3 regions of the Delftia lacustris genome follow, and region 2 is predicted to be linked to each of the others. Evidence: predicted binding sites of a transcription regulator. Region 2 holds the regulator's gene; each other region holds the start of a gene.

The links. The regulator HrcA, encoded in region 2, represses chaperone genes, less so after heat shock. The targets are predictions, from matches to a motif close to TTAGCACTCNNNNNNNNNGAGTGCTAA.
Region 1: a site for HrcA is predicted at 4,221-4,247, ahead of groES (co-chaperone GroES). Genes of this name have one in related genera too.
Region 3: a site for HrcA is predicted at 1,641-1,667, ahead of rpoH (RNA polymerase sigma factor RpoH). Genes of this name have one in related genera too.

The regions. Positions count from the first base shown of each region.
Region 1 covers NZ_CP141274.1:1,156,735-1,163,276, reverse strand. Annotated here, with positions in the region: gene U6958_RS06755 (TonB-dependent receptor) at 1-1,686, opposite strand, end outside; gene U6958_RS06750 (FecR domain-containing protein) at 1,868-2,869, opposite strand; gene U6958_RS06745 (sigma-70 family RNA polymerase sigma factor) at 2,866-3,387, opposite strand; gene groES (co-chaperone GroES) at 4,335-4,625, shown strand; gene groL (chaperonin GroEL) at 4,674-6,317, shown strand; gene U6958_RS06730 (PLP-dependent aminotransferase family protein) at 6,426-6,542, opposite strand, start outside.
Region 2 covers NZ_CP141274.1:1,484,938-1,491,479, forward strand. Annotated here, with positions in the region: gene rapZ (RNase adapter RapZ) at 1-300, opposite strand, end outside; gene recN (DNA repair protein RecN) at 305-2,080, opposite strand; gene U6958_RS08215 (NAD kinase) at 2,083-2,979, opposite strand; gene hrcA (heat-inducible transcriptional repressor HrcA) at 3,010-4,014, shown strand; tRNA gene U6958_RS08225 (tRNA-Ile) at 4,082-4,160, shown strand; tRNA gene U6958_RS08230 (tRNA-Arg) at 4,339-4,415, shown strand; gene U6958_RS08235 (CHASE2 domain-containing protein) at 4,505-6,542, opposite strand, start outside.
Region 3 covers NZ_CP141274.1:5,817,605-5,824,146, forward strand. Annotated here, with positions in the region: gene U6958_RS28160 (NAD(P)/FAD-dependent oxidoreductase) at 1-288, shown strand, start outside; gene U6958_RS28165 (2,3-butanediol dehydrogenase) at 358-1,425, shown strand; gene rpoH (RNA polymerase sigma factor RpoH) at 1,698-2,642, shown strand; gene U6958_RS28175 (tripartite tricarboxylate transporter substrate binding protein) at 2,755-3,747, shown strand; gene U6958_RS28180 (sterol desaturase family protein) at 3,781-4,527, shown strand; gene U6958_RS28185 (fatty acid desaturase) at 4,524-5,459, shown strand; gene U6958_RS28190 (StlD/DarB family beta-ketosynthase) at 5,475-6,542, shown strand, end outside.

The sequences.
Region 1 (6,542 bases), 330 kb from region 2:
GGTCTCGCCGCTGGCGAAATCGGTGTAGCTGTCGCGACGCTTCCAGTTCGTGATGCGTGCGCCCGCGATGACGGACAGCCGGTCCGTGGGGCGCAGCTGCAGCGATCCGTAAGCACTGCTGCTGCGTTCCACGGCCGCGCTGCGGCCTAGTACCGGGTTGTCGGGCTGCACCGGCGTGCGGCCATCCCAGGTGAAGAGGTTGTCTATGGTGTTGTCCCAGCCGGGGAAGGCCCAGCGGCCATGCGAGCCGCTGTCGTTGCGCGTGCGCGCCACACTGGCGCCGAAGGCGGCCTGGTGCTGGCGTCCCAGCAGCTGGAAGGGACCGGAAGCCGTGAGGTCCAGCGTGTCCTGCCGAGGCCGCCCCGTCCACCAGGCGGCCCACAGGCCGGCACCTGCGCCGGTGGTGCGGTCCACAGGCTGTTCATTGGTCCAGCCCGGAATCTCGTCATAGCTGCTGCGGTCGAGCGTGTAGATGGCCTTCAGGCGCCAGTCGCTGGCCATGCGGTGTTCGAGCGAGGCGAAGACGCTGCGGTAGTCCCGCCGTGCCGAGGCCCAGCGCGCGCCCGAGGACGCGGAGCGGCTCCAATCGATGCGCGTGCCATCCGTGTAGAAGAAAGGCCGGCCCCCACGGCCTACGCCAGAAGCGTCGTAGTCCTGCGCGGAAAAGCCCACGGTGGCCAGCGTGGACAGCGACAGGTCAGCCTCCACCACGCCGTACAGCGAGCGGCTGCGGTCCTGCTCGTAGTCGACCTTGGAATGGCGGTTCTGCGACACGGCCACGATGCGCCCGCGCACCGATCCGGAGGCGTTGAGCGGAGATGACAGATCCACCTCGGCACGTGCGAAATCCCAGGAGCCTGCCGTGAGCCTGGCGCTGCCCTGGAACTCGGCCGTGGGCAGCTTGCGCACCAGGTTGATGGTGGCGCCGGGCGTGCCCGCGCCGCTCATCAGCCCCGAGGCGCCGCGCACGACTTCGACGCGGTCGAACATGGCCATGTCGCTGGTCTGGAAGATGGCCGGGTAGTCGCTGAACAGGCGGTTGACGCCATCGACCTGGAAGTTCTTGATCTGAAAGCCCCGCGCGAAGAACTGGTTGGTGTCGCCGCCCGTGGGACCGTACTGCGCATAGCTCAGGCCCGTGGTCTGGCGGGCGATGTCTTCCTGCAGCACGATGCCCTGGTCGTCCATGCGCTGGCGCGTGATCACGCTGACCGACTGCGGCGTCTCGCGCAGCGACAGGGACAGGCCCGTGGCGGCCCGCGATTCGCTGGCGGCGTAGGACTGCGTGCCCTCGGTGACGGCGCTGCGCTCGGCCTGGGCGGTGACGCGCACCTCGGCCAGCGTGGCCGCGCCGGTGGGCGTTCCCACGGCCAGGGACGGTCGCACCACAAAGCCGCCGCCCTCGCGCGGCAGGGCCTGCAGGCCCGTGCCGGCCAGCAGCGCGGACAGGGCCTGGTCCACGGTTCGATCACCCTGCACGCCGGGGCTGGTCCTGTCTGCGGTCTGGGCGGTGGAGAAGGACAGCAGGATGCCCGCCTGGGCGCCAAAGCGATTGAGCGTGGCGGTCAGCGGCCCGGCAGGAATGTCGTAGCGCTGCACTGCCTGGGCGTGGGGCTGTGCCTGTGCGTGGGCCTGCGCCGGGGCAAGCACCGCCACCAGCGGCAGTGCCAGAACGGCGGGGCGCAAGGCCTGCCTCAGTTGAAATGCCAGTCGTGTGGCGCGAAAAGTCGGGTGATGGCCCATGGTGTGCGTGTCCCTCGGTCCTGGATGGTTGGCAATGGAATGCGGGCGCAGAAAAAAGCGCTTCATCTCCATTGCCCCGCGAGACGCGAAAAGCGATCAGCCAGGATCGACAAGAGCCAGGAAATCAGGCCGGCTCGACCACCACCCAGTAGCGCGTGGCCGTGCGCAGCCGCACCGGCAGGGTGGCCAGCAGCATGGCCAGCACCTGGTCGGTGTCGGCCAGCGGATAGGTGCCGCTGACGGGCAGCTGCGCCACGGCGCCATCGCAGCCCAGGTGGCCGGGCCGGTAGCGCGACAGCTGGTCCAGGAACTCGGCCAGCGGCATGTCCTGGGCCACCAGCATGCCGCGCGTCCAGGCTGCCAGGGCCGGATCGGCGAGCCCGGCCGGCGTGGTGGCCTGAGCGTCAAACTGCGCCTGCTGGCCTGTTTGCAGCAGATGGAGGTGGCCGGGCCGTTCGCGGGGCGCGATCTCCGTGGCGCCTTCAAAGACCGCAACCCGGCTGGGCTCCTGGCCGCGCTGGCGCACGACGAAGCGCGTGCCCAGGGCACGTATGCGGCCATGGCGGGTTTCGACGAGCAAGGGCGGCGCACTATCCTTCAGGCCCTGGGCCGTGGCCACCTCGATGTCGCCGCCGCGCAGGCGCACCAGGCGCTGCTGCGGGCTGAAATCCAGGTCGACCGCGCTGTCGGCATTCATCTGCAGCTGGGTGCCGTCCGGCAGGCGCAGGCTGCGCCGCTGGGCCGTGCCCGTGCGCAGGTCCGCCCCCAGGCTGGCCAGCCAGTCGCCCGAGGATGCCGGACCTCTCCATGCCACGGCACCGGCACCCGCGCCCGTGAACAGCAGCACGGCCAGGCTGCGCACCGCCAAGCGCCGCCCGCGCCCGCGTGCCGTGCGCGCGGCCTGGGCCAGGGCCACGCTGGCCGGCGTACCGGACAGCGGCTGCAGGCGTGCGCCCATGGCCTCTATGCGCAGCCAGGCGCGCTCATGGTCGGGATGGGATTCGCGCCAGTGCTGCAGGCGCTGCACCAGCATCTCGCGCGTGCCGGCGCTGTGATCATCGGACTGCAGCTCCACCAGCCATTCGGCGGCCTGCTCGCGCACCGCAAGAGGAATGGGCAGGCTCATGCGCCGTCGTCGTCCAGAAAGCAGACTTGCACCACGGCCCGCGCGATATGGCGGCGCACGGTGGGCACGGAAAGGCCCAGTTCAGCCGCGATGTCGGCCTGCCTCATGCCGTCGATCTGCGACAGCAAAAAGGCCTGGCGCACGGGCAGTGGGAGCAGGGCCAGCAGGCGGTCCACCTCGACCAGGGTCTGCAGCACGATGGCGCGGTGCTCGGGGGACTGGGCCACGGCCTCGGGCATGAGGGCCAGGGCGTCCAGATAGGCCTGCTCCACGCAGCGCTTGCGGTAGAGGTTGGCGGCCAGACCCTGGGCAATGGTCATCAGCAGGGCACGCGGTTCGCGAATGGCCTGGATCTCGGCGCCGCTACGGCCCAGCAGGCGCACATAGGTGTCCTGGGTCAGATCGGCCGCATCAAAGGCATTGCCCAGGCGCTTGCGCAGCCAGCCCAGCAGCCAGCCGTGGTGGTCGGAGTAGAGAGTGGCGACATCGGGAGCAAGGGCGCGGTCGGCGGCGGGCATGGGAAAGCGGCACGAGTGAAGCAGGAGGAAAGGCACCGGGGCAATATGCACCGGCAAACAAGAATGCTTCTTATTTTCATTGTATCCAAATCCTACATCGTCATTGCACCAACCTGCGCACCAACGCCTGAGTGCGGACGCTCGGCGCGAGCACCATCGTGGGCTGATTCCACCTTCGTTGAAACCAGTCGGAGCGACGGCATTGAGTCGACCGGAATCAGCGGTGCAGCGCGAAATGGGGCCTTCGAGGCGAAGCACGGCGCACCGAAGAATCGACTGGCCACTTCCAAACGGTGAAGCGGTCGTCCAACAATGGAAGCCTTCAACGGCAGGTGTTGGTCGTCCCTGTCACTCTCGCTTTGCACAGTGAAGGGCGTAGATCAGCCTGAGGCCATCGTTAGAAAGTCTGCAGTTGCCAACTGCTCCGCAGCGATTGCTGCTGCTCACGGCCACCTCGTGACCTATCAGTTGCAGCCACATGGTGGTCATCCAAGCTTCAGGGCTGGCGGCATCGCCAGATGCTTCGCTCCTCATCCGCGCCTGATCAAGGACAGTCACTCTGCACGGCTGGCTGATCTTGGGTGCGCTCAGCACCACGGCCAGGGCGCCTTCGATGCGACGTTAGGTCACAGCCCGCAAGGCTGCATGGTGATTCAGCGACAGCCTTTCGCCGGAAGTTCTGTGTGCTCCTGCAGGCCGCGCTTCGCCGCTGGCCAGCGCGGGCGCGCCCCGAAAAAACTAAAGATCAGTGGCGTTCCGCACTCCGCGCCGGATGTGCCGTCTTGCGGCACATCCGGCCCTACCCCTTGAAACCTGGCCGAATTGCCTTATTATTAGCACTCGTTGGGTATGAGTGCTAACAATCCTCTGTCCCACATTGCTTCGAATGCCGGCCCGCCGGGCCGGCAAGTCTTTGTTTCAACTTTGTTGATGATTTAGGAGTTGGTATGAACCTGCGTCCCCTGCACGATCGCGTGATCGTCAAGCGCCTCGAAAACGAAACCAAGACGGCTTCGGGCATCGTGATCCCCGACAACGCCGCCGAGAAGCCCGACCAGGGCGAAGTGCTGGCAGTGGGTCCCGGCAAGAAGAACGACAAGGGTGAAGTGATCGCCCTGAACGTGAAGGTCGGCGACCGCGTTCTGTTCGGCAAGTACAGCGGCCAGACCGTCAAGGTCCATGGCGACGAACTGCTGGTGATGAAGGAAGACGACCTGTTCGCGGTCGTCGAAAAGTAATCCACGCGCTTCGAAACCGCACTTTCCAACTGAATCCGGAGAATTGAAATGGCAGCAAAAGACGTAGTTTTCGGCGGCGAAGCACGCGCTCGCATGGTTGAAGGCGTGAACATCCTGGCCAACGCGGTCAAGGTCACGCTGGGCCCCAAGGGCCGCAACGTGGTGCTGGAGCGCTCCTTCGGCGCCCCCACCGTGACCAAGGACGGCGTGTCGGTCGCCAAGGAAGTGGAACTCAAGGACAAGCTGCAGAACATGGGCGCCCAGCTCGTGAAGGAAGTGGCCTCCAAGACCAACGACATCGCCGGTGACGGCACGACCACCGCCACCGTGCTGGCACAGGCCATCGTCCGCGAAGGCATCAAGTACGTGGCCGCCGGCCTGAACCCCATGGACCTCAAGCGCGGCATCGACAAGGCTGTCGCCGCCCTGGTGGAAGAGCTGAAGAAGCAATCCAAGGCCACCACCACCTCCAAGGAAATCGCCCAGGTCGGCTCGATCTCCGCCAACTCCGACGAATCCGTGGGCAGCATCATTGCCGAAGCCATGGACAAGGTCGGCAAGGAAGGCGTGATCACCGTTGAAGAAGGCAAGTCGCTGGCCAACGAACTCGACGTCGTCGAGGGCATGCAGTTCGACCGCGGCTACCTGTCGCCCTACTTCATCAACAACCCCGAAAAGCAGGTTGCCCTGCTGGACAACCCCTTCGTGCTGCTGTTCGACAAGAAGATCAGCAACATCCGCGACCTGCTGCCCACGCTGGAAGCCGTGGCAAAGGCCGGCCGTCCCCTGCTGATCATTGCAGAAGACGTCGAAGGCGAAGCCCTGGCAACGCTGGTGGTCAACACCATCCGCGGCATCCTGAAGGTTGTGGCTGTCAAGGCTCCTGGCTTCGGCGACCGCCGCAAGGCCATGCTGGAAGACATCGCCATCCTGACGGGCGGCAAGGTCATCGCTGAAGAAGTGGGCCTGGCGCTGGACAAGGTGACCCTGGAAGACCTGGGCCAGGCAGTGCGCATCGAAATCGGCAAGGAAAACACCACCATCATCGACGGTGCTGGCCAAGCTGCTGAAATCGAAGCCCGCGTCAAGCAGATCCGCATCCAGATCGAAGAAGCCACCAGCGACTACGACCGCGAAAAGCTGCAAGAGCGCGTGGCCAAGCTGGCCGGCGGCGTGGCCGTGATCAAGGTCGGCGCTGCCACCGAAGTCGAGATGAAGGAAAAGAAGGCCCGCGTTGAAGACGCCCTGCACGCTACCCGCGCTGCTGTGGAAGAAGGCATCGTGGCCGGCGGCGGCGTGGCTCTGCTGCGTGCCAAGCAAGCCGTGGGCGAACTGAAGACCGGCGACGCCGAGCAGGACGCCGGCATCAAGCTGATCATGAAGGCCATCGAAGCGCCCCTGCGCGAAATCGTGGCTAACGCCGGTGGCGAGCCCTCGGTGGTGGTCAACGCCGTGCTGAACGGCTCGGGCAACTACGGCTTCAACGCCGCCAACGACACCTACGGCGACATGCTGGAAATGGGTATCCTGGACCCGACCAAGGTGACGCGTACGGCCCTGCAGAACGCCGCTTCCGTGGCATCGCTGCTGCTGACGACCGAAGCCATGATCGCCGAGTCCCCCAAGGCTGAAGGCGCCCCCGCCATGCCCGACATGGGCGGCATGGGTGGCATGGGCGGCATGGGCATGTAATTGCCCGCCGCAACCGGGCAGGCCTTGCGCCATACCCGGTTTGCCCCGCAAGAAAAAGGCCGCCCTCGGGCGGCCTTTTTCATTGCATGAACGCTGTTGCCGATGTCCTCAGGACACGGCCTGGCCCCAGGCCCGGCCCAGGCGCGCCACGGCCTCGGTGATCTGGGGCACGGTGGGCGCCGCATACGACAGGCGCATGCACAGGCCGGCCTGCTGCGCCGCCTC
Region 2 (6,542 bases):
GGAGAAGCGCCGCACCAGGGTGCCCGTGGTGGCGTCCAGAAAGACCAGGTGGGGCACGACACCCTGGCGCTGCAGCCGCTCCAGCTGCCCGGGCAGGTGGGGCAATCCCCCGGCGCTGCGCGCATCCATGGCGATGGCCACCTTGTTGCTGTGGCGGCCGTGCTCCAGTTCGACGAAGGCGGACAGCAGCTCGGGAGGCAGGTTGTCCACGCAGTAGTAGCCGGCATCCTCCAGCGCATGCAGGGCGACGGATTTGCCCGATCCGGACATCCCGGTGATCAGCACGATCTCAAGCGACATGGCATCAGCCTCCATTGGTGTTGCGCGCGCCGTTGGCCGCACGGCCCGGCTTGGGCCGGGTACGCTGCGCGTCGGCCTGCGGCCGCTGCCGGCCGGGCCTGCGCGGCGCCGGGCGGGGCGGGGGTGCCTGGCGCGCCATGGCCAGCATTTCGCGGGCATGGGCCATCGTGGTTTCGGACTGGCGCTCGCCGCCCAGCATGCGGGCCAGCTCTGCCTCGCGCGCGGTGCTGTCCAGCGGCTGCACGGTGCTGAGCGTGCCTTGCCGTGCGCGCTGCTTGGCCACCAGATAGTGGTGGTCGGCACAGGCCGCGACCTGCGGCAGATGGGTGACGGACAGCACCTGGCGCGATCGGCCCAGCGCATGCATGAGGCGGCCCACGGTCTCGGCGACGGCGCCGCCCACGCCCGAGTCCACCTCGTCGAAGATCAGCGTGCCGGCCTCGCCCAGCTCGCTGGTGGTCACGGCAATGGCCAGCGAAATGCGCGACAGCTCGCCGCCCGACGCCACCTTGGCAATCGGCTTGGGGCTGGCTCCAGGATGGCCGGCGACCAGGAAGGCCACGCTGTCCACGCCAAAGGCACCAGGGGAGTCGGCCGTGGACAGGGCGGCCTCGAACAGGCCGCCTTCCATGCCCAGGCCCTGCATGGCCTGGGTGATGGCGCGCGACAGGCGCGGCGCAGCCAGGGCGCGTTGCTGCGACAGCACCCGGGCGCTGGCCTGGTAGTGCTGCTGCGCGGATTGCTCTGCAGCGTGCAGGGCCTCGATGTCCACGGCGGCGTCCAGCTGCTGCAGCTCCTGGCGCCAGCCGGCCAGCAGTGCCGGCAGCTCATCGGGCGTGCGGCGGTAGCGGCGCGCCAGCTGCATCCACAGCGACAGGCGCGCATCCAGCTCGGCCAGGCGTTCGGGGTCCAGGTCGGCGCGGCGCAGATAGGCCTGCAGCGAATGGCGCGCATCCTGCACCTGGGCCGTGCACGAGGCCAGCACGTCTGCGATGTTCTGGAACTCGGGCTCCAGGTGTTCCTGGTTCTGTATCAGATGGCTGGCACGGCCCAGCGGAGTGATCACGCCGGCCTCGTCGTCCTCCAGCATCTGCAGCGTGGTCTGGGCGGTGTCTATCAGGGTCTGGGCATGCGACAGGCGCGTGTGCTGGGCATTGAGCTCGTCCCACTCGTCGGCCTGCGGGGCCAGCTTGTCGAGTTCGGTGATCTGCCACTGCAGCCGTTCGCGTTCGCGCTGCAGGCTGTCCTGGGCGGATTGCGCATGCTGCAGGGCTTGTCGTGCCTGGCTCCAGCGGCTCCAGCAGGCCTGGACCTCGCGGCTGTCTATGCCCGCATAGGCGTCCAGCAGCGCGCGTGCTGCGTCGGGTCGCGTGAGGCTTTGCCAGGCATGCTGGCCGTGGATGTCGATCAGCTGCTCGCCCAGGGCGCGCAGCTGCGTGGCCGTGGCCGGCGTGCCGTTGATCCAGGCGCGGCTGCGGCCCTGGGTGTCCACCGTGCGCCGCAGCAGCAGGCTGTTGTCCTCGCAGGCCAGGCCTGCCGCCTCCAGCCAGGGGCGCAGCCGCGCGCAGCCGTCGAACTCCACGCAGATATCGGCTTGGGGGCAGCCTTCGCGCACCACGTCGGCGTCGGCGCGGGAGCCCAGGGCCAGCTGCAATGCATCGATCAGGATGGATTTGCCGGCGCCGGTCTCGCCGGTCAGCACGGTGAAGCCCGCATGCCAGTCCAGATCCAGGGCCTGCACGATCACGAAGTCGCGCAGCACGATGCGCTTGAGCGCCATGGTCAGGCGCCTCCCTCGTTCCAGCCCAGTTTCTTGCGCAGCGTGGCGAAGTAGTTCCAGCCCTTGGGGTGCAGAAAGCGCACGCTGTGGTGGGCGCGGCTCACGAGGATGCGGTCGCCGTGCTGCAGCGAGGCCAGCGACTGCATGTCGAAATTGGCGCTGACATCGCGCCCGGCCACGACTTCGATCGTGACCTCGTTGGCATCGGACAGCACGATGGGGCGATTGGACAGGTTGTGCGGCGCAATGGGTGCCATCACCCAGGCGGGGATGGACGGATGCATCATCGGCCCGCCGGCGGACAGCGCATAGGCCGTGGAGCCCGTGGGCGTGGCCACGATCAGGCCGTCGGCGCGCTGGTTGGAGACAAAGCGGCCGCCGACCTCGATGCGCAACTCCACCATGCCGGAGGTGCCGCCGCGGTTGACCACCACGTCGTTCATGGCCAGGGCCTCGAACACGCATTCGCCCTCGCGGATCACGCGGGCGCACATCAGGGGACGCAGGTCCTCTTCGTACTCGCCCTGCAGCATGGGCGTGAGCGTGGCCTCGAAGTCCTCCAGCGCGATGTCGGTGACAAAGCCCAGGCGGCCCTGGTTCACCCCGATCAGGGGCGTTCCGTATTGCGCCAGGTGCCGGCTCACGCCGAGCATGGTGCCGTCGCCGCCGACGACCAGGCCCAGGTCGCAATGCCTGCCCAGGCCATCGACATCGAGGGTGGGGTAGTCTGTGAGCCCTGCGTGCAGGGCCGATTGGGTATCAAGCACGACTTCGCAGCCCTGGCGCCTGAGGAAGTCCGCAATGCGCTCGAGCGCGTTGCTGGCATTCTCGGACGGGGCGCTTGCGCTGGGAGCGTGGTACTTCCCGATCAAGGCAACGTGGCGAAACGTGGACGTCATTTCTGGAAATTACATCATTAAAATCATCACATGCTCGACGAACGTGCCAAGTTGTTGCTCAAAGCGCTGATCGAGCGTTACATCGCTGACGGCCAGCCTGTGGGCTCGCGGACCCTGTCGCGTGCGTCGGGGCTTGAATTGTCGCCTGCCACGATACGCAATGTGATGGCTGACCTCGAAGACCTGGGGTTGATCATCAGTCCGCACACCTCGGCCGGCCGCATTCCGACCGCCCGGGGCTACCGGCTGTTCGTGGACACCATGCTCACGGCGGACCGTGCAGATATCGTGACGCCCGAGCTCGTGCCCGAGCAGCCGCAGAAAGTCATCGCCAACGCCGCCAATCTGCTGTCCAGCCTTTCCCAGTTCGTGGGCGTGGTGCTGGTGCCTCGCCGTACCTCGGTGTTCAAGCACATCGAATTCGTGCGACTGTCGGAGCGGCGCTTTCTGGTCATCATCGTCTCGCCCGACGGTGACGTGCAAAACCGCGTCATCTTCACCGACGTGGATTACTCGGCCTCTCAGCTGATCGAGGCATCGAACTTTCTCAACAGCCACTACGCAGGCCTGGCCATGGAAGAGGTGCGCGAGCGCCTCAAGGGCGAGGTCGAGCTTTTGCGCGGCGAGGTGGCCACCCTCATGCAGGCAGCCGTCAACGTGGGCACGGAGGCCATGACCAGTGCCCAGGAGGACGTGGTCATCGCGGGCGAGCGCAACCTGCTGTCGGTCAGCGATTTCTCCAGCGACATGGGCAATCTGCGCCGCGCCTTCGACCTGTTCGAGCAAAAGACCCAGATCCTCAGGCTGCTGGATTTCTCCAGCCAGGCCGAAGGTGTGCGCATCTACATCGGGGGCGAAAGCCAGGTCGTGCCCTTCGAGGAGCTGTCCGTGGTCAGCGCGCCCTACGAGCTCGATGGCAAGGTGGTGGGCACGCTGGGCGTGATCGGCCCCACCCGCATGCACTACGACCGCATGATCCAGATCGTGGACATCACCTCCAAGCTGGTCAGCAACGCGCTGAGCCACAAGCGCTGAGCCGCGCAGGTTAGGATCTACAATAGCCGTTTGCCATGGCGTGCATCCGCGCTGCCTTGGTGAATCAGGGGCCTTAGCTCATGCTTGGTTAGAGCAGCGGACTCATAATCCGTTGGTGCCCAGTTCGACTCTGGGAGGCCCTACCATCCATTGGTATGAAAAAGCCTGCCGCCTTTCCGGGCGGCAGGCTTTTTTGCTGGGAGCGACGCTGCCGGCTGGCATGGCTGCGCCTGGCTGCCATTGAATGCGACTTCCAGGTTTTTTGCAGAAATATGGCGCTTTTGCCTGGAAGCTCCAAAACCCGCTGCTACAATGCGAAGCGTTGCGGCTGTAGCTCAGCTGGATAGAGTACTTGGCTACGAACCAAGGGGTCGTGGGTTCGATTCCTGCCAGCCGCACCAAAAAACGCAAAGCCCTGAAGTTGAAAGACTTCAGGGCTTTTTCGTTTTCACGGGCCATCCGCTGGGATCCGCTGGGATGACACCCCCGGTCAGGCTTGCTGCGCCTTCGGCAGCACGATGCTGAAGGTGCTTCCCTGGCCTGGCGCGCTTTCTATCTGCAGCTGCCCGCCATGGCGGGCAGCCACGGTGCGGACAAAGGCCAGCCCAAGGCCTGCGCCGTCCAGGTGCTGATGGTGGTCCAGGCGCTCGAAGGGCTGGCTCAGGCGGGCGACGGCCTGCGCATCCATGCCGGGTCCGTGGTCCCGGATGGCGATGCGGCAATGGCCGGCGTCCTGCAGCAGCAGGCATTGCACCGTGGCGCCGCTTGCCGGTTGCCCGTGCGCTCCGTACTTGATGGCGTTGCCGATCAGGTTGACGGCTGCGCGGTGGAGCATGCCCGGGTCGCCCAGCACGGGGCATTCCTGCTCGGGCAGGCTGAATTCCAGCTGCACATGGGCGGCGCTGGCCTGGGCCCAGCAGCTTTCCACGGCCTGGTCCAGCACCAGGCCCAGGTCCAGCTGCTGCTGGCGCAGCGCCTGCTGCTGGGCACGAGCCAGGTGCACGAAATCGTCGGCCAGCTGCAGGGAGGCCTGGGCATAGCCTTCGATGCGCGGGAGCAGCATGCCCAGGTCGGGCGCTTGTACGGAACCACGCTGCATCTCCAGCAAGGTGATGATGGATGCCACGGGCGCCCGGATGTCGTGCGAGATGAACTGCATGGCCTGGTCGCGCTGGGCCTGGGCGCTGCGCAGATCGCTGATATCGACCAGGGTGATCAGCCAGCCTGCGGTGGGCGGAGCCTCGAAGGCCTGGACCAGCAGCATCAGGCTGCGGCCGCGACCGTCGCGCCCCTCGCTGCTGAGCGGCAGGCCGCCGGCGGCAAGCGCCCTGGCCGTGAGCAGCGGGCTGCCGGCTTGCGGGCCGGGCGCCGTGTCCAACGCCTGCAGGCCATCGAGCAGCCTGGGAAGGGAGTCGCCAGCGCGCAGGTCGTGATCCAGGCTGCGCGCATAGGCATGGGCCGCGGCATTGGCCAGCAGCACATGGCCCTGGCGGTCGCAGACAAAGGTGGGCGAGGGCAGCTGGCGCAGGCTTTCGCTGACGAAATGGTGCAGGGCGCGCAGTTGCCGCGAAGCCTGCTCGACGGCGGCAATGCGCTGGTCCAGCAGGTCGCCGCCCAGGCGCAGCGCGGTGGGCAGGCCCTGGCCCTGCAGGTCTCGCAGTTCCAGCGCCAGAAAGCGGGCGGCGGCGCGCAGGCGCAGCCAGCTCCACAGCGGATAGGCCAGGGCCAGGCCCAGCAGGGCTGCGGCAGGGGCCGTCTGCACCTGCCAGATGCGTGGTGCCAGCCCGGCCAGCGACAGGCAGGCCAGGGCCAGCAGCGCGCAGGCCAGCATGCCGCCCGAAGGGCCCAGCCAGGCCAGGGCCAGCAGGGCCAGCAGCACGGCTGCGGTGTTGAGCGCACGGTCCAGCCCCGCCGAAGCGCGGTGTACGTGCGAGCCCTGCAGGCTGCCGTTGAGCACATGGGCCAGCATTTCCACGCTGGAGATGGGGCGCGCGCTGGCACCCAGCGGTGCGGTGAACTGCGCTCCCAGTCCGGCAGCCGTCGTTCCTATGAGCACGTATTTGCCGCGAAATGCCGCAGCAGGAATGCGGCCGCGCAGCACGTCGATGTACGAATAGGTGGTGAAGGGCGAGCGGTCACGCGCGCCCTGCTCGGGCCTGGCCTGTGCGAAGGCAATGATCTCCCGCTGGCGGCGCTGCCATGCGGGTGTGCCGGGGTCCAGCGGCGGCACGGGTTCGGGGCGGGCGCATGGGCGGCCGTGCTGGCCCACGCAGTGCAGGGCCAGCGCCATGTGCCACCAGGGCTGCTGCGCGCTGCCTTCAATGGCATGGAAGCTGCGCACGGCGCCGTCGGAATCCACGGGCAGCTGGGTGTGGCCCAGCGCTGCCGCAGCCTGTGCAAAGGCCGGCAGCGGATCCGTACCCGGCGCCACGGGCAAGGCGGTGCGGCCGCTGCGCTGCAGGACGCGCGCCAGCAGCAGATCATCGCCTGGATAGTCCAGATCTTCTTCGCTGAGCATCACGTCCAGG
Region 3 (6,542 bases), 2.6 Mb from region 2:
TATGGCTCCATGAACGGCTGGGTGGCCGACCTGATCAGCCAGGAGGTGGCGGACAAGGTAGGCAAGGTCTGGGGCCTGGGCTCGGACACCACCAAGGACCCGGGACCGTGGGAGGGCGAGCAGCGCAACATGTGGAAGCCCACGCAGCAAGAGGCGCTGTGGTTCCACGGCGGCAACCTGCACCAGTCGCGCCACTACTCGCTGTACCTGGCGCTGCAGCTCAAGGCGCGGCAGGAAGGCCTGCCGGTGCGTGTCTATGACCTGCAGCAAGTTCATCACCTGCGGTAAGGCCGAATAATCGCCATGGGGCGGCTGTGCCGCCCGCCAACCCAGCCTTGCAAAACAGAAAGTTCAATCATGAAAGCAGCACGTTTCCACGACCGGGGCGACATCCGCATCGAGGACATCCCCGAACCCGTGGTGGAGCCCGGCACCGTGGGCATCGAAGTGGCCTGGTGCGGCATCTGCGGCACGGATCTGCATGAGTTCATGGAAGGGCCGATCTTCATCCCGCCCTGCGGCCACCCGCATCCCATCTCGGGCGAGTCCGCACCCATCACCATGGGGCATGAGTTCTCGGGCGTGGTGTACGCCGTGGGCGCAGGGGTGGACGATATCCAGGTCGGCCAGCATGTGGTGGTGGAGCCCTACATCGTGGCCGACGATGTGCCCACGGGGCCGGGCGACAACTACCACCTGTCCAAGGACATGAACTTCATCGGCCTGGGCGGGCGCGGTGGCGGGCTGTCCGAGCGGATTGCCGTCAAGCGCCGCTGGGTGCATCCCATCTCCGATGCCATTCCACTGGACCAGGCCGCGCTGATCGAGCCGCTGTCCGTGGGCCACCATGCCTACACCCGCAGCGGAGCGAAGGCCGGCGATGTGGCACTGGTGGGCGGCGCCGGCCCCATCGGTCTGCTGCTGTCGGCCATCCTCAAGGCCAAGGGCCTGACCGTCGTCATCACCGAGCTCAGTGCCAAGCGCAAGCAAAAGGCGCGTGAATCGGGCGTGGCCGATCACATCCTGGACCCCTCCGAGGTGGACGTGGTGGCCGAGGTGATGAAGCTCACCGGCGGCAAGGGCGTGGATGTGTCGTTCGAATGCTCCAGCGTGAACAAGGTGCTGGACACGCTGGTGGCCGCGACGAAGGCCACGGGCGTGGTGGTGATCGTGTCCATCTGGAGCCATCCGGCCACCATCAACGTGCACAGCGTGGTCATGAAGGAGCTGGACGTGCGCGGCACCATCGCCTACTGCAACGACCACCAGGAAACCATCAAGCTGGTCGAGGAGGGCAAGATCAACCTCGAGCCCTTCATCACCCAGCGCATCCAGCTCGATGACCTGGTGGCCCAGGGCTTTGACACGCTGATCCACAACAACGAGTCGGCGGTGAAGATCATCGTGCAGCCACGGTTCAAATAGCCGCTGGGCACCGCGACTGCACGAACCTGGATCTTTCGTGCCGTTCGCCCGGTCGCCGGCGGAGCCGGGCGCAAAGGGGTCAAAACCCGGCGGGGGCCGACACATGCCTCCCGCCGGCAAGCAGGGTTTCCAAAAATCGCTCAGACTAGCCAGAAGCGACTTTTGCAGTGCCGAAGATTTCTGCAACCGACTGAAAAACCCGCGGAACTTCGGCTTTAGCACTCAATCCTAACGAGTGCTAATATGAAGGAATGGAAGAAAGGAACTCTGCAATGACAAACGCCTCCGGCTCCATTGCGACCACCTTGGCGCCCGCTAACCCCTGGGCCCTGGTGCCGCCTCTGGGCAATCTGGATGCCTACATTTCCGCGGTCAACCGCCTGCCCATGCTCACCCTCGAGGAAGAGCAGGACTACGCCCGCAAGCTCAAGGAACACAGTGACCTGGACGCCGCAGGGCGTCTGGTGATGTCCCACCTGCGCCTGGTGGTGTCCATCTCGCGCCAGTACCTGGGTTATGGCCTGCCCCACGGCGACCTGATCCAGGAAGGCAATGTCGGCCTGATGAAGGCCGTCAAGCGCTTCGATCCCGATCAGAACGTGCGCCTGGTGAGCTACGCCATGCACTGGATCAAGGCCGAGATCCACGAGTACATCCTCAAGAACTGGCGCATGGTCAAGGTCGCCACGACCAAGGCCCAGCGCAAGCTGTTCTTCAACCTGCGCTCCATGAAGCAGGGCCTGAAGTCCGACGCCGCCATGGCCGAGGACGGCGCCATGCTGCGCGACACGCTGACCTCCGGCGAGATCGACGCCATGGCCGAGAAGCTCAACGTCAAGCGCGAAGAAGTCATGGAGATGGAAACGCGCCTGGCCGGTGGCGACGTGCTGCTGGACCCCTCGCCCAGCGATGATGGCGAGCAGGCCTTCGGCCCCATCGCCTATCTGGCCGACGGCGCACATGAGCCCACGGCCATGATCGAGTCGCGCCAGCGTGACCACCTGGCCACCGACGGCATTGCCATGGCGCTGGATTCGCTGGACGACCGCAGCCGCCGCATCGTCGAGGAGCGCTGGCTCAAGGTCAACGATGACGGCTCGGGCGGCATGACGCTGCATGAGCTGGCCGCCGTGTATGGCGTGAGCGCCGAGCGCATTCGCCAGATCGAGGTGGCTGCCATGAAGAAGATGAAGAAGGCCCTGGCCGAGTTCGCCTGATGGCCTGACGGCCTGACGGCCTGACGGCCTGGGCTGACAGGCTGCTTCAAGACAAACCCGGATAATCTCCGGGTTTTTTATTGCCCGCAGCCTTTGCGGCCCCCACGCACCCATGCCCGCCCGCGCCATCTCGCCACTACGCCGCCTCTTCGCCAATGCCTTGGCCACCGCCCTGGCTTCGGCCCTGCTGCCTTGCGCTGCCGTGGCGGGCGACAACTGGCCCAGCAAGCCGCTGCACCTGATCGTCGGCTTTCCCGCAGGATCTTCCCCGGACCTCACGGCGCGCGCACTGGCCGAGCCGCTGGAAAAGCGCCTGGGCCAGCCCGTCATCGTCGAGAACAAGGTGGGCGCAGGCGGCAACATTGCAGGCGAGCAGGTGGCCCGTGCGCGCGATGGCCATACCTTCAGCGTGATGATCAACGGCAACCTGACGATTGCCCGCCTGCTCAACCCCGCCGTGCGCTACGACCCCGTCAAGGACCTGCAGCCCGTCAGCCTGATCGGCGTGGCGCCCCTGGTGCTGGTGGCGCCGGCCGGCGCGCCCGAGGGTCGGGCCTTCCTGGAGGCCGCTGCCCAGGCCGGCAGCCGCTGGAGCTACGGCTCGCCCGGCGTGGGCACCGTGGGCCACCTGGGCATGGAGCTGCTCAAGAGCCGCTCCGCGCTCAGGCCCGAGCACATTCCCTATCCCGGCTACCCGCAGGTGTTCAACGCCATCCAGGGCGGCGACCTGCAGCTGTCCATGCTGCCGCCCGCGCTGGCCATGGCCCAGGTCCAGGCCGGCAAGCTGCGCGGCGTGGCCGTGACCTCGGCCACGCGCAGCCCGCTGGCGCCGGGCCTGCCCAGCCTCAAGGAGCTGGGCGTGGGCGATTTCGACCTGGAGATCTGGAACGCCGTGGCCGCGCCCAAGGCCATGCCCGCCGCCCATGTGCACAAGCTGGCCGAGGCCGTGAGCGAGATCGTGCGCTCGCCCGAGATGCGCGCGCGCCTGGCCGCCCAGGGCTGGCAGGCCGTGGGCAGCTCGCCCGAAGGCCTGGCCCTGCGCATGCGCCAGGACGTGGCGACGCTGGGCCGCATCATCCGCGAACAGGGCATACGCGCACAATGATGCGCCCAGTGACGTGCCCTCTTTGACACCCCCATGACCGCAGCCCAAGCCTTTACCGAACTCAATGCCTGGCAGGTCATGGCCTGGGGCCTGGCCTTCTTTGGCGTGCTCTACCTGGCCGGCGGCTGGGGCATGTCGGCGCTCACGCGCTGGCTGCAGCGGCGCGGCGTGGGCCGCGTGCTGGACACGCGCCCGCTCAAGCCCGACCAGTTGCAGCGCGAATGGCGCCAGTCGCTGCATTCGGTGCTGATCTTCGGCATCGGCATGATCGTGCCCTGGGGCCTTCTGCAATTGGGGTGGGCGCGGCTGGAGCCCGATGCAGGCCCCTGGCGCATTGCCATCGAAGTCGTGGTGCTGCTGATCTGGAACGATGTGCATTTCTGGATCAACCACCGCCTGCTGCACACGCGGCTGCTGGGGCGCTTTCATGGCGACCACCACCGCTCCATCGTCACCACGCCGTGGTCCACCTACAGCTTCCATCCCATCGAGGCGCTGATGCTGGGCAACGTCATCCTGCTGCCCATGGTGGTGCACGACTTCAGTTTCTGGTCGCTGGCCTCGGTGCCGGTGCTCAGCCTGCTGCTGAACGTCATAGGCCACTCCAACTACGACTTCTTTCCCGGGGTGTCCGACACGCATGCGCTGGCCGCCAGCCGGCGCCACCATCTGCACCATGCCCGGCCCAACGGCAACTATGGCTTTGCGCTGGCCTTCATGGACCGGCTGATGCGCACGCGCGTGGCCCTGCCCGCCACGGCCCGGCCCAGGACGGAATGAGCCGACCGCCTGCTCGCCACGTCCAGCCCCGGCTGCCCCGGCTGCGCCACTGGCGCGACCTGCAGTCGCTGGCCTATCTGGTGGCGCTGCCGCTGATCGTGTGGTGGCAGTGGCAGCACGGCTGGAACCTGTGGCTCTACGGGATCGAGCTGTTCCTCACGCTGGGCGTGGGCGTCATCCACCACAACCACACGCATTTGCGCATGTGGCGCGGGCGCTGGGCCAACCGCTTCACCGACTACTGGCTGACCCTGCTGCAAGGCCACCCGACCTTCGTGTTCTGGCCCGCCCATGTGGCCAACCACCACCGCTTCCGCCACGGCCCGCGCGACATGGCACGCACCTACCGCTTCGGCGGCGACCACAACCATCTGCTGGGCTACCTGCTCCACCCGCTGCAGGCCGGCTGGGTGCTGTACCCGCTGTTCCTGCGCTGGCTGGGCCAGCTGCGGCGGCATTGGCCCGGCGCCTTTCGCTACTGCATGGGCCAGTACCTGTTGTGGCTGGGCAGCTGGGCGCTGCTGCTGTCGCTGGATTGGCAAAAGGCCTTGCTGCTGGTGATCGTTCCCCAGCTGCATGGCCTGCACTGGCTGCTGGCCACCAACTACCTGCAGCACGCCCATGCCGATGGCCGGCCGCTGACGCGCGGCCAGCGGCTGGACAGCGCCACGCCACTGAACTACGCGCGCAATTTCGAGGGCTGGGTCAATCCGCTGCTGTTCAACATCGGCCTGCACACGGCCCACCACGAGCGGCCCCAGGCCCACTGGTCCGAGCTCACGCGCCTGCACAGCGAGCACTACCGCCAGCGCGTGGCCCCCGCGCTCAACGAGGGCGGACTGCTACCCTACATGGCCCGCGTCTTCGTGCTCGGCACGGTCTGGCCGCCGGCGCGCACGCGTGCGCAAATGCCTCCCGGAACATACGACTGATACGACCCTGAACCCATGCCCGTCGCCTATTCCAACGTCTATCTGCATGCCGCAGGCATGTTCCTGCCCGGTGAACCCGTGGACAACGCAGGCATGGATGCCTACGTGGCGCCGCTCAACCGCCTGTCCGAGCGCCTCAAGCGCCGCATCCTGGCCGAGAACGGCATTGTCCAGCGCCACTACGCCATCGACGCCGAAGGCCGCACCGTGCACAGCAACACGGCCATGGCCGCCCAGGCCATCCAGGACTGCCTGGCGCAGGCCGGGCGCGCGCTGGGCGATGTGGGCTTCCTGGCCAGCGGTTCCTCGGGCGGCGATGCGCTCATGCCAGGCTTTGCCAGCATGATCCAGGGAGAGATGGCCGCGCCGCCCATGGAGACCCTGTCCGTGCACGGCGTCTGCGCCGCCAGCGTGGGCGCGCTGCAGGCGGCGGCCCAGGCCGTGGACCGCGCGCCCGACTCGCTGGCCCTGGCCGTGGCCAGCGAAATGCCCTCGCGCCTGTTCAAGCGCTCGCGCTTCGCGGCACAGGGATACAACACGGATTTCGACGCCCACTTCCTGCGCTGGATGCTGTCCGATGGCGCAGGCGCCGTGCTGCTGGGCGGCCCGCAGGCCCTGCCCGACGCGCCCGGCCTGCGCCTGAAGCTGCGCTGGACGCACCTGCGCAGCTTTGCGGGCGACTACCCGGTCTGCATGCAGCTGGGCCTGACGCCCGACCGCGCCACCAGCCACCTGGACTTTGCCGCCTGGGGCGAGGCCGAGGCCGCAGGCGCGCTGTCGCTGCGCCAGGACATCCGCCTGCTGCCGCACCTGTTCGATGTCTGCATCCACGAATACGCCCACCTGGCGCACACGGGCTGGGTGCCCGGGCGCGGCATAGACCACTTCCTGTGCCACTACTCGTCGGAGCGCTTCATCCCCGTGGTGGACGAGTTGCTGGGAAAGGCCCAGCTCGGCATCCCGCGCGAACGCTGGTGGAGCAACCTGGCCTGGCGCGGCAACACGGGCGCGGCCTCCATCTTCGTGATGCTGTCCGAGTTCCTGCGCACGGAATCGGCACGCCTGAAGCACGGCGACACCGTG